2 regions of the Shewanella sp. N2AIL genome follow, and region 2 is predicted to be linked to the other one. Evidence: riboswitches for the same ligand, from Rfam matches in the RefSeq annotation. Region 2 holds a riboswitch; the other holds the start of a gene.
What was found. A riboswitch is a leader RNA that binds a small molecule or an ion and turns the genes downstream of it on or off. The one in region 2 is predicted to bind thiamine pyrophosphate.
Positions count from the first base shown of each region.

Region 1: linked by a shared signal. The riboswitch ahead of thiC (phosphomethylpyrimidine synthase ThiC) and the one ahead of MO387_RS12920 (TonB-dependent receptor) in region 2 are both predicted to bind thiamine pyrophosphate.

Region 1 covers NZ_JALBYT010000018.1:22,324-25,485, forward strand. The annotation lists gene MO387_RS12010 (hypothetical protein) at 1-1,292, shown strand, start outside; TPP riboswitch at 1,460-1,558, shown strand; gene thiC (phosphomethylpyrimidine synthase ThiC) at 1,760-3,162, shown strand, end outside.
Region 2 covers NZ_JALBYT010000020.1:39,345-42,506, reverse strand. The annotation lists gene MO387_RS12920 (TonB-dependent receptor) at 1-1,225, opposite strand, end outside; TPP riboswitch at 1,280-1,405, opposite strand; gene MO387_RS12915 (YcfL family protein) at 1,497-1,892, opposite strand; gene MO387_RS12910 (PaaI family thioesterase) at 2,034-2,531, opposite strand; gene MO387_RS12905 (PaaI family thioesterase) at 2,518-3,045, opposite strand; gene hinT (purine nucleoside phosphoramidase) at 3,042-3,162, opposite strand, start outside.

The sequences.
Region 1 (3,162 bases), on a different contig from region 2:
CGCCTTTATTGACAGTATCTCCTACAGCAATAGCGATTGGAGATGATACTGATAGTGCTTTGCTTTTTTCGGTCACATCGCCAGAAGGCGAGACTTTTATTGCATTTGATCATCACCTCGGTGATCTGGATACTGCTCAAACGCCTGTTTTTACCACTGATGCCGAGCCGTCAGCGTTCAATCGCGGTGCAGACCATTCAGCCTCTAAGGATGACATCAAAGGCATAGCTCAAGTTAAAGCCCAAGATTTAGTACTGCAAGAAATCCATGCTGAACATCAAGATCAACATCAAGATAAATTGGTTGCTGAGTCTGAATCCAAACCTGAACTGTCTAGGATAATACAAACCCGTGCTCAAGGATTGGGGTTACGTACTCGTCAGCCGTATTTCAAAGGATTAAGTCTGCTTTGTTTTGTGCTCTTAGTGCATGCGTGTTTATTTTTACTTATCTGCATTTTGTGGCGCCCACAGTTAAATCCCTTTGGATTAACGGAAACAGAAAGCCGGGGCCCTAAAGTAACGGCGCTTAAAGCTTACTTTATTTATGCTCCCGCGGTAGAGAAGGCTGAAAGCGCTGCGCTAGAAACAGAGATCAAGGCCGAGGATAAGACTGAGATGACAAGTTCTGTTACGCCTACAATTGTTCCCACGCCTGCAACTCAAGTTAAGCCTATGCCAATATTTGAAAAGGTCGTGCCTGAAAAAGTAGAGTCGGAAAAAGTGAAGCCAGATACGGTTAAACCGGACATCACTCAATCGAGCCAATCTCAATCAAGTGCCCAAAGTGAAGTACAGTCCGCGGAAGTGACGGCAAAAAAACCAACTAATACGCTTGATACCACAGAAATAAAGCCGCAGCTTGGCGCTAAGAGTTCGTCCGCAGCAGAAGGTGAGAGCACAATAGCGACAAGCTCAAGCATGAGTTTATTCACCCAGCAATATTTTGAACGTCAGCGCGAGCAAGCGCTCGATGATCTCGTCATTGAACAGGCCGATAAATTCACCCGGAAATCGAATATGAGTGAAATGAGCCCTGAGATGGAAGTGTTATTTGTCCCTAACGCCGATGATTTCGGTGGCACAACGAGTCTAGATTTACCCTTAGACCCAAATCGTATTGTGCGTAAAGGGGATACTTGTTATCGCGTCGTCCGTCTGGGGACACAAATTAATCCTAACGCCGAAAATTTAGGTTTTCCCATTAACTGCAGTGGCAAAAAAATCAATCAAGCTATTGATGATGCCATTCAATCTCGATTAAACAAAATGATGCTCAAACCCCATAAATAGTGACTTTCTTTTATGATCTATTTTCACGATAATCACAACTTTGCTAGTTTAATTTAATTTACTTAATTAAAAACAACAAATTATGAATCTTTATTTTGGATTGGTAGTTAAGGTTTTTAATTACTTTTTTCCTTGTTTGTTGCTGCCGCTTCTGTCTATACTGCGCACTCATCTTGTCGGAGTGCCTCTTGGCTGAGACCGTTTATTCGGGATCCGTTGAACCTGATCAGGTTAAAACCTGCGAAGGAAACAAGCGTAATAACACACATTAAATCGCAAAAATAGACGGCTTTAACACCTGTTTACTCAGCAGTGTTTTAAGCCTTAATGTTTAGATTTAATTGTTATTGAGCAGGGTAACTCAATTTTTGAAGCCAGTGTTGGCCACAAAAATTGATTGCCATGTCCAGCTATCAACAACTCAATTCTCCAGACAAGCAACTCCATTTTTTAACGTGAGATTGCTTATGTCCAGTTCAAACCAAAACCCAGCTGTAGCTGCCAATGCGATAGAAATCACAGCGCCAGAATCGACAATCCCTAATAAATCGACAGTGCCTAATAAATCGATCGTGCCTAAGGCGCCGAGTCGCCGCGAAACCCGCGCGCAGGCCCAAGCCTTTATCGATACGTTAGCGCCACTGCAACATCCTAATTCACAAAAGATTTATCTCGAAGGTTCAAGTGCCGATATTCGCGTTGGCATGCGACACATTCTGCAGACTGACACGCTGGTGGGCGGAACAGATGATGCGCCTATCATGGAGAAAAATCCGCCAATCCGAGTGTACGATTGCGCCGGACCTTATTCCGATCCTGAGGCCGACATCAATGTGCGTCTAGGTCTTGGTAAATTAAGACAAAACTGGATCCTAGCCCGCAATGATACAGAGCAATTACCCTGCGCGACCTCAGATTTTACCCAACAAAGACTCGCCGACGACGGTTTAGACCATCTGCGTTTTGAGGCGGGTTCGAGTGCCATTGTCCGCCCACGCAGAGCGCTGCAGGGCAAACGAGTTAGCCAATTACACTATGCCCGTCAAGGGATTATCACGCCCGAAATGGAATATGTGGCGATTCGTGAGAACATGGCACTTGCCGAAGTACAGGATGAAATCCTCAATCGTAAAGCCAAGGGCGAAGCCTTTGGTGCCTTAGTCGGCGAACCGATTACCGCCGAATTTGTCCGCGCCGAAGTTGCCCGTGGCCGCGCGATTATTCCGCTGAATATTAACCATCCAGAAGCCGAACCTATGATCATAGGGCGTAACTTTCTGGTGAAAGTGAACGCCAATATTGGTAATTCTGCGGTGACCTCTTCCATCGAGGAAGAAGTGGAAAAGCTCGTCTGGTCAACCCGTTGGGGCGCAGATACGGTAATGGATTTATCCACGGGGCGTTATATCCACGAGACCCGCGAGTGGATCATCCGCAACTCGCCAGTGCCCATCGGCACAGTGCCGATTTATCAAGCGCTGGAGAAAGTGAACGGCGTGGCAGAGGATTTAACCTGGGAAGTGTTCCGCGATACCTTGATTGAACAAGCTGAGCAAGGTGTTGATTACTTTACTATTCATGCTGGTGTGCTGCTTCGTTACGTGCCGATGACGGCTAAACGCGTTACTGGGATCGTTTCCCGCGGCGGTTCAATCATGGCCAAATGGTGCCTGAGTCACCACAAGGAAAACTTCCTCTACAGCCATTTCCGTGAGATCTGTGAGCTTTGCGTTGCCTACGATGTATCCCTGTCTTTAGGTGATGGTATGCGTCCAGGCTCGATTGCCGACGCTAATGATGCTGCCCAGTTTGCAGAGCTTGAAACCTTAGGTGAGCTAGTCAAAATCGCGTGGGAATACGACGTACAAAC
Region 2 (3,162 bases):
AAGTATTGTATTCAGAATACAATTGGTTATCTTCTTTCAGATTCATGGCGTACACACCAAGCAACCAATCTGTGCTGTCCGCAAAGATTCGGCCCTGCTCGGTAGAACTTAAGCGAAACTCTTGCGACACAGTTTTACGTTGGCCAGTTTTATCCCAAAAATAATCATATTGGCACGGCGCCAGATTGCCATCGTCATCACTGCATTGCTTAGAAGCCCAATACTCTGGGTTCGACCAATCGCCATCGTAACTGTAATGGTGATCGGTATTCGCAAAAGAGGTTAACGAAGTCAACTCAAAGGTTTCGGCACCAGAATAGGTCGCTTTAAAGCCTGCGCCTGTGGTGCGCTGGCTATCGACACCCGGTTGATCCGATGTCGTCTGGGTCGGTGAATTGGTTAAACTCCACACATCGTAGCCATTATCAAAATCGGCGTGCAGCACAGTTAAATCAAACTGCAAATCGTCAGTCGCATACCAGCGCAGCTTAGCGCGGCCGCTGAACTCATCGCGGCCATTGGTATCGTCACGGCCTAAATAGAGGTTGTCGTGGTAGCCATTTTGTTGATGTTGCTGCAGTGACACGCGATAAAGCAGCTTGCCAGAATCCGTTAATGGGCCAGAACTGAAACCGCTAAACGTGCGTAAATCATCATCGCCTAACGAGACTTCGCCGCCATGTTCAAACACATCGGTGGGATCGTTACTTTTCAGATAAATCAGTCCCGCTAAAGCATTGGCGCCATAACGTGTGCCCTGTGGTCCACGCAGCACTTCGACTTGCTGTAGATCGTACATGCTCGACACCATACCAATACCGGATAAATCGATATCATCAATGATGTAACCCACAGAAGAATTAGGCGCACCTTGGTATTGCTCTTGCTCACCTACACCGCGAATTTGAAAATATTTTGGCCGCGAACTTCCACCTGACCAGTTAAAGTTAGCAATAGAATTAAGCACATCCTCGAAATGCTGCGCGCTTTCATCTTGAATTTTTTGACTGTCGATAACGGTAATACTTGAAGGCATTTTTTCTAAGCTTGAACTGCGAAAATCCGCCGTCACTACCATGACTTCCATCTCAGTACTGGGATCGGGTTTATCGATAGCGTCGGTTTGTGCAAATGCAGCAGTGCTCAGCGCGGCAGCAATGGCTAATGCCAGCGGCGCTCGGGTTAAAAACGGGGAATGACGGTTTGACGTTTTACGGTTTGACATAGGACCTCAAATATAATGTTTGAGATCCGGCAACGAATAAGCGATTCAGAAGTGTGCTGTTAATTGGCCCATTCCTACGCCGGTATTAGCCGGATCAGGTTCTAAGGGTTCGTCAGCTGACATCTCAGTTTGCAGTAATCAACGTAAATTCATTCACTGCAAACACCCCTTGGCGGCGCCTAGTATACATGAGTAATAGCATGGGATGACACATTTACGTCATAAAAAGAAAAATGCCAGCATAGCTGGCATTTTCTGGGCGAACTCAGGCTTAGTTCGAGAAGGTTTCGCGCACGTACACATCAAATTTAACCACTTGGGCATTAGGTGCCACGGCGGAGACTTGCAATTGTTGCTTGCCGTGTAATTTGACCGATTTCCAGCTGGTTGCCTCATCTTCTATGGTGTAACCGCTGGCGTCGTACCAAGTGAATTTATACTGCACACGCATGTCAGTTGATGATTTGCTAACAATCAACGCTGAGCCCTGCACTAAATCACCGACTCGGCGTGCATCCACACTCTGTACCGCAATATCTCTGGCAAAGCTGGAATTATCGACGCGGGTTTCACCCAGTGAACTCACTGAAATACCTGCGGTATGTGAGGCACAAGCACCTAAGGTCAGCGCCGCGGCCAATAATAGTCCGGTATAAATTTGTTTCATATATTTCTCCCAGTCACGCGACTAAATGCGCGGCTAGCGCGCATTATTCCCTATTAAACGACAAGCTAAGTGAACTGTGCTGAACTTATGCTTAACAAGACAGACTTAATCATCACTCAACTATCTACTCACTAAAACGAGTTAATCAATCAGAAAGTGCGCCCGTGCCGTAGCAATAAGCTGCTTACGATTGGTTTGCCAACAATCAATATTCACGTTGGCGACTCGTCGACCCTGACGGGTAATACGACACTCAGCAAAACTATCCTTGTGCAGACCTGCACGTAAATAGTCGATTGAAAAATCAACGACTTTAGGCACCTTTGCCGTTTGCATAAATACCATTAACTGCACTATCGCTGACATTTCCATAAAGCCCGCAATCACGCCACCATGAATGGCGGGCAACACAGGATTACCGATATTGTCGTCATTAGCGGGCAATTTAAAAATCAGTTCATCACCAAAACGCTCCACCTTCATGCCAATAAATTTGGCATAGGGAACGTGCTCAAGTAAATGGCCAAAATCATTAAGTTCAGTGGCGCGTTTAACTATGCCTTGCACATCGATAGGCGCTTTGACTTGGGCGTGTTGAGTGGGACTGGCAGTGCCAAGTTCCGAATTATTTGCGCTCATCAGTATCTCCTATCTCAGGCACAGCTTCACCCATCAACGCTTGCCTAAAGGCATCACCGACCATTTCTGGGCTGATCCGCATAAAAGAGCCAACAGCATGGGCAATGGGATCATCTATGCTGTCTTGATAAGCAATCGCGCGGGTAAAGGCAATATTGGAGGACAACTTGTAGCATTCCGCAAATCCGAACACAGGTTTATGGGGCTGAGCGGGCTTCATATAATCCACCCGCAAATCGAGCGTGGGTGAGATTTCTAACAATTTGAATTTATGGAAAATTGCACTGACCACTGCACTGCCACAGGCAGTATCCATTAAGGTAGTGATCACTCCACCATGGATAACGCCCGTATCGGGATAACCAATTAATTCAGTGCTGTAGGGCAACTCAATCAACACATGGTGCTCACTCGCCTCCAATACGGTTAAACCGAGACGGCGACACTGAGCGAGTTGATCCACAAACCGCTGCGCCATTTGGGTCAGCGGGAAAAAATCCGAATTTACCTTCATTTGCCTTGGCTCAACATGGGCCCCAGAGGCTCCCCGCCCACAAGGTGAAAATGAATGTGATAGACTTCTTGTCCACCGTGTTGATTGCAGTTCATGATCAGTCGGTAGCCATCTTTA